Regions from separate parts of the Massilia sp. METH4 genome, predicted to be linked through region 3. Evidence: predicted binding sites of a transcription regulator. Region 3 holds the regulator's gene; each other region holds the start of a gene.
What was found. Region 3 encodes FNR, which switches genes on or off when oxygen is low (the NO sensors DNR and NnrR bind a similar motif). Its sites were predicted from a motif close to TTGATNNNNATCAA; they were not measured.
Positions count from the first base shown of each region.

Region 1 (2,268 bases), 3.3 Mb from region 3:
TCGTCGCGCAGGCCGCCGCCCAGCACCGTCAGGAAACGGGCTTGCTGGGCCGCGTCACGCAGTTGCGGCACCTTGTCCAGGTCGAACACGGCATCGAGGTCGAGCAGGTCGACCGGCAGGTACAGGTTGGCGGACAGGTAATCGTGCAGGCTGGCGCTGCCGGTCGGCGCCAGGACCAGCTTGGACACGGCCACGTACTGGAACTGCCGCTCGAAGTTGTCGAGCGAACGCTGCAGTTCCAGGGCGATGCGGTCGAACAGGCTCTGCCGCGCTTCCGGCGCGCCCTCGACCTGGGCCAGCCCGATGTCCATGCGCCGCGCCAGGTACAGCTCGCCCCGGAACGTCACCGTCAGCAAGCCGCCGTGCGCGTCGAACGCCAGCATCGCCAGGCCGCGCCCTTCCGGCTCGAGCAGCGCGGAGATATTGCGCTGGGCAATTTCCGGGATGTCGATCGCGCCGAGCTCCACCTTGGCCTCCGTGTACAGGTTCTGCAGCGCCTCGATGATGCCGTTGCGCGCCGCTACCGCGAACACCTGGTGGTTGTGCGCCGGTCCATTCGGCGCGACGGGAATGTCGAGCACGTCGATGGTGGCCTCGGGCACGGGGAAATCGATCAGGTCCTTCAGGCGCCAGCCCACGGCGGTCTTCAATTCGTCGGCAGGCACGTTCGGCGCCTCCACGGCCAGCAGCTGGTATTCACCCGGCACGAGGATGCTCGAGCACAGGTGGGCGGGCGCATCGAGCTCGCGGCCCACGCGCGCGATCAGTCCGGCCGCCTCCGCCCGGCCGCCGGGGTGGAAGGCGGCGGCCAGCACGGCCGGCTTCGCGTCGGCGCGCCGGCGCACGACGGCCGCCGTCACCCCTTCCGCAGCGGCGCTTACCGCCAGCCAGCCATCTTTTTTTTTCGCCTTGTGCCAGAAAGCCATGAGCCTGTCCCGATATCAGGTAATGCTTGCAATACGCCATGCAGTCTCTTGATTATATTCAAGAGTCCGGCGTGTTCCGGTAGCAAATCGCCATGTTTGCCGTCTTTTTTCAACCGCGCTAGTACATTTCACGCAGATACGTATAGGGCCGCGTCGTTACTGTGCCATAGGTGAGCACGCCCCGTACGCTCGGCAGCCACGGCGGGCTGGCCAGCCACATGGACACGTGGCCGCTGCTGCCGCTGCCCGGCGCGTTCAGCTTGATGGTCGCGATGCCATCGTCAAACGCGCCCGACGTCGTGCTGTCCACGGTCAGGTTGACCTTGCACGATGACGCACCCGTCAAGTTCGTGCACGCCGAGAAACGCACATTGCTGAGCGAGAAAGTCGACGTCGAGTCCGTCGTGGCCGGGTACCAGCCGGGCACGCCGTTCAAGGTGCCGAAGAACTCGGCGGTGACGGGAACGCTCATCGCCGACAGCGCCGTGCCCTTCTGGTTGGGCACGTTGACACGGCCGGCCACCACCCGCACGCCGCCTTCCACGGCGGCGGCGCGCTTCGACGTGGTCCCGTCCACGCCGGTCGACTCCACGGCACGCACATAGACCGATACCGGCTGGGGCCAGTTGTTCGCGGTGGGCGCGCCCGACGTGTACGCCAGCGCGGTCGGGAATGTGTAGGTCGGCGCCGTGACCGTGGCGATACCGCCGGCAAAGGCGCTGGCCGCGACCGTGGTGTTCGCCAGTGTGGAGTTCGTGGTGCCGGCGGACGGCGCGCGCTGCGCGGTGTCGCCATTCGGCGCGGTCCACGGGCTCAGCGTGATGTCGCGGGCCAGCTCCAGCCGGTAATTGGGCAGTGCGCCGCCCTGGCTGTTTTTCGCCCTCACCGTGACCTTGAACGGCTGGCCCGAATACACCATGGTGTCGATGCCAACAAGGGGTTGCACCGGAGGGACCGGATCCTGCGGGCAGCGGGCCGCGTCCACGCAGGCCATGGTGCCCTCGACCACCGTCTCCAGCCAGGCCGGATAGAAGCGCCCGACGTTGATGTAGTTGGCCACCACGTCGCCCGTGCCCAGGTAGGAGCCGGTCTTCGCGTTCAGCCGTACTTCTTCGGGCGAACGGGCCAGGCTGGCCTGGATGCGAATGACGCCCACGTCGTCGTAGACGAAGCCGGTGCCGTTGGCGACGCCGGCGGAAAACGCCCCGAAGCTGCCGCCGAGCTCGATGTCGCCGGCCGGCTGTTCGCCCGCGTTGCGCGTGACCATGGCGGCGATCGGCGAGCCGTCCGCCGTCGTGGCGGGCGTCACCGTGAGGGCGATCTTTTCCGGCTCGGTCTCGTT
Region 1 is NZ_CP146614.1:5,044,958-5,047,225, reverse strand. Features, by position in the region: gene V6Z91_RS22125 (agglutinin biogenesis protein MshI) at 1-926, opposite strand, end outside; gene V6Z91_RS22120 (DUF6701 domain-containing protein) at 1,045-2,268, opposite strand, start outside.
Region 1: the regulator FNR is predicted to act here: its motif matches at 975-988, upstream of V6Z91_RS22125 (agglutinin biogenesis protein MshI).

Region 2 (2,268 bases), 730 kb from region 3:
GGCGATCGCACCGAGCCATTCCGCATCGGGCTTGCCGATGCCGGCACCGTCCAGGCCAGCCAGCAGCGTGCCCACGCAGGAACCGATATCGCCGATCAGCGGCGCCGCGATCGCCACATTGCTGTCGATTTCCGTGGGGGCGATGTCGATCTGCACGAACTGCTTCGGCTTGCCCCAGGTCTTGCCCTTGCCGTGCGCGAGCAGCCAGTTCAGGCGCGCGCCCACCAGCACCACCACGTCCGCCTCGGCCAGCACGAAGGAGCGCGCCGCGGAAGCCGATTGCGCGTGCGTGTCCGGCAGCAGGCCCTTGGCCATCGACATGGGCAGGTAGGGGATGCCGGTGCGCTCGACGAAAGCGCGGATGTCGGCATCGGCCTGCGCGTAGGCCGCACCCTTGCCGAGCAGGATCAGCGGCTTCTTCGCGCCCTTCAGCAGCGCCAGCGCGCGCTCGACGGACTCAGGGGCGGGCAGCTGGCGCGGCGCCGCATCGACCACCTTGACCAGCGAACGCCGCGCGTGACCTGCCTCGATGGTTTGCGCCAGCAGTTGCGCCGGCAGGTCGAGGTACACGCCCCCGGGCCGGCCGGAGACGGCGGCGCGGATGGCGCGCGCGATGCCGATGCCGATGTCTTCCGCCTTGAGCACGCGGAACGCGGCCTTGGCATGCGGGCGGGCGATGTTCAGCTGGTCCATCTCCTCGTAGTCGCCCTGCTGCAGGTCGACGATCTCGCGTTCGCTGGACCCGGAGATCAGGATCATCGGGAAGCAGTTCGTGGTGGCGTTGGCCAGCGCCGTCAGGCCGTTCAGGAAGCCCGGTGCGGAGACGGTGAGGCAGATGCCCGGCTTCTTCGTCATGTAGCCCGCGATGGCGGCGGCATTGCCGGCGTTCTGCTCGTGGCGAAAGCCGATGAAGCGCATGCCCTCGGCCTGGGCCAGCCGGGCAAGATCCGTGATCGGTATGCCGACCAGGCCGAAAATCGTATCGATGTCGTTGATCTTCAGCGCATCGATCACGAGGTGGAAGCCGTCGGTGACTTCCACCGATACGTTATGGGTCATGATTGTCTCCGGTTATTGTCGGGATGCCTGTCGGTTCGGGCGCCGTTGCGAGCTCGATCGCCTGGAATTGATCATAGCCAGCGCCATTCGTTTGAATCATTGACCGCGGTCAAGATTCGCCGCATGATGTCAATCTCGTGCAGTTCCACCGGCCAGACATGACGCTCATTGCCAACCACCCGGAACGAAACATCATTCGCGCCCAGCTGAAGCAGAACATCGTTCTGAAGGAGTTGCGTGACAGCGAAATGGCCGCACTGGAGCCCTATCTCACGGTGACGAATCACCAGAAGGGCGACCTCCTCCTGAACCAGGGCGTGTACGACATGCAGCAGTACTTCATCCTGGACGGCATCCTGAAGCGGCAGGTGACGAACCACGAAGCCAAGGAAATGATCCTGCGCTTCTCCTCCGAGCGCGATATCGAGACCAGCTATGCCGCGTGGTGCCTGAAGACGCCCACGCCCTACAGCATCGTGTGCATGACCAAGGCCAGGGTGGCCAGCATGCCGCTGTCGCAGTGGGTCGATTTCCTGCAGAGCCATAGCGTGGTCAAGCAGGCGTTCGAGTACGAGGTGATGAACCTGATGAGCGGCATCATGGCCCATACGATCACGTTGCACCTGCTGGACGCGCCGGGCCGCGTGCACCGCTTCATGCGCAAGTTTCCCGACCTGTTCGAGCGCTTGCCGAAAAAGGAGCTGGCGTATTACCTCAACCTGTCGCCCGAAACGCTGAGCCGGTTGAAGCACCAGGGAAAAATCTGAAAAGCAACACTTTACCGAAGGCAATCGAGAAATATTTCTGCCTTATTTTTGAGCGCGTTTTCATAGACAGTCATTCGAACTTTGAATGACAGATATGGCTGCCGTCAATTGGACCGGGGGTGTGCCGCCTTTATAATCAAGGGCATACACGCTTTCAACCATTCAAGGAGCAGCACATGAACGGCCTCAGTGATAGTGCAAAGCAACAAAACAGTGGCTTCTCGCTCAGCGAGTTCCTCCTCGACCTGTTCCAGCTGGACATTCGCGACAAGCTGAGCGACCAGGCGCAGGACCGCGAAGAAGCCGCCTACACCTGGGGCCTGTAAGATCGCCCCCGCCGCGCGAGCGGCAGCAAGAACCGGGACAGCGTACTGCCCCGGTTTTTTTACGCCTGTTTCAGCCGTGGATCGGCCAGACCGGCCAGGCGGCTAGGCCGCCACGG
Region 2 is NZ_CP146614.1:2,434,185-2,436,452, reverse strand. Features, by position in the region: gene oxc (oxalyl-CoA decarboxylase) at 1-1,059, opposite strand, end outside; gene V6Z91_RS10790 (Crp/Fnr family transcriptional regulator) at 1,218-1,826, shown strand; gene V6Z91_RS10785 (hypothetical protein) at 2,003-2,152, shown strand; gene V6Z91_RS10780 (2-dehydropantoate 2-reductase) at 2,255-2,268, opposite strand, start outside.
Region 2: the regulator FNR is predicted to act here: its motif matches at 1,159-1,172, upstream of oxc (oxalyl-CoA decarboxylase).

Region 3 (2,268 bases):
TCGAATGCTTCCTCCGCCGGCAGGTTCGCAATCAGGATCCAAGGTACCGTCTTCAGGTGCTTGTAGCTGAGCAGGGCGCGCCGGCCCTGGCCATCGGTACTGACGGTGGTGCCTTCGAAGCGCTGGCGGATCGCCATCAGCGTGGATGGGTAGCCGCCGGGGTTACGCGGCTTCATCAGCCGGGCCGGATCCGGGTGTACCACGTATAGCGACGGCTCATAGCCGGTGACGATGAAGTAATAGCCGGTGCGCCCCACCTTGGCGGTGCGCAGGTGGCCCAGCAGGTTGTCGCGGTACAGCCGCAGCACGCCGATCAGCACGCAGGCCACCTCGCCTTCCTCGCTGAGCACGGGCGCGACCATCTGCACGATCGGCTGGCCCACCGACTTGCCGATGACCGGTTCGGCGATCAGCGGGCTCTTCTCCCGCAGCACGCGCTGGAAATACGCGCGGTCGGCCACGCTGATGCCGGGGCGGCCAGGCAGCGCGGGAATGTCGGCCACGATCGCGCCGGCCGGGCTGACGACCAGGACATCGTCGAACAGGCGCAGCACGGCCCGGTAATCGTAGTACGCGCGCAGGGCCGGCGGATCATTGCAGATGTCACGCGGCTGCCAGCGCGCCGACTCGGCCACGATGTCGCGCAGCAGCACCATCTTCTCATCCAGCTCGAGGGCGGTGCGTGCGATCAGCGCGTCCTGCTGGGCGAACAGCACGCGCGTGAAGTCGTGCTGCATGCGCTGGGCCTGCAGCACGGTGACCAGCGCGATCATCAAGATGGACGTGATGGTCGTGGCCAGTGCGACTTTCGCCTTGATACCGAGCGGGCGCACGTCTCCCCCCTGCTTTGCTTTTATGGGGATACTATGCGCCGCCCGATGAATTGCAAACTGTGCGGAAGGGCACGCTACATGCAAGTTTTTGTCGATCCCGCGCATAGCCGGTACACTGGCGGTCAACCATAACCGGACCATGACGATGATGCACGAGCTCCCTTCCTTGACACTGCCCGGCGTGACCATCGAGAACCTGAAGGCGCGCTGCTCGACGTGCAGCATGCACCAGCTGTGCCTGCCGATGGGCCTGGACATGGGCGATATGGACAAGCTGGACAAGATCATCGGCCGCCGCCGCAAGGTGCAAAAGGGCGAGAACCTGTTCCGCATCGGCGACCCGTTCACGAGCCTGTACGCGATCCGGCTCGGCCATTTCAAGACGTACCAGATCAATGCCAACGGCGAGGAACAGGTAACGGGCTTCCAGATGGGCGGCGAACTGCTGGGCATGGACGCGATCAGCACCGACAAGCATTATTGCAGCGCGATGGCGCTGGAAGACAGCGAGGTGTGCGAGATTCCATTTGTCAGCTTGGAACACTTGCTGGTCGACATGCCCACCCTGCTGCGCCACTTCCACCGCATGATGAGCCAGGAAATCACGCGTGAGCAAAGCGTGATGCTCTTGCTCGGCAATATGCAGGCCACGCAGCGCTTCGCCGCCTTCCTCGTCAACCTGGCCTCGCGCTACGAGGCGCGCGGCTATTCGAGTACCGCGTTCCAGTTGCGCATGTCGCGCGAGGATATCGGCAACTACCTGGGGCTGACGATCGAAAGCATCAGCCGGCTGCTCAACAAGTTCAAGAAGCAGGGTTTGCTGAAAGTGTCGAACCGGGAAATCGAGGTGCTCGACCTGCCGCGGTTGAAGGCGATTACGGCGGGGACCGAAACCTGCGCCTGATGAGTGCCCGCGCATGCCTTGGTGTCTGACACTATTTTTCGCAGGAAAATAGTGTCAGACTCCGGTTTTCGGTGGAGGCAACCGGTGTCCGACCCCAGCGGCGGCACCAGCGCAGCCGGATCACTTCGACGCGATCGACAGCTCGCCTTCCACGGGCCACAGCCACTGCCCCTCCAGCCGCCAGCTCCGCTTCTCATCCTCCACCAGCACGGTCCACCGGCTGCGCTCGAGCGCCGGCAACGGCACGGCGAAGTTGCCGGCGGCATCCGGCCGCACCAGCAGGCGCAGGTCCTTCGCCGGCTGGGTGGCATGCGCCAGGTGCACCTGCAAGGCGCCGCGCACCGGCTCCATCGCCGACAGGCGGCCCTTCAGCACACCGTGGGCGGCGTCGTAGCGCAGTGTGACCCGCGCTTCCAGGGCGGCGGCGGCGCGATCGCGCCGCAGGTCCTGGTTGATCGCCTTGCCCTTCTTGTAATAATCGCCGACGACCAGCGCATCCTGCTGGGCGAAAGCCAGCCAGCCGGTGTAGCA
Region 3 is NZ_CP146614.1:1,708,306-1,710,573, reverse strand. Features, by position in the region: gene V6Z91_RS07620 (response regulator) at 1-833, opposite strand, end outside; gene fnr (fumarate/nitrate reduction transcriptional regulator Fnr) at 979-1,737, shown strand; gene V6Z91_RS07610 (FixH family protein) at 1,858-2,268, opposite strand, start outside.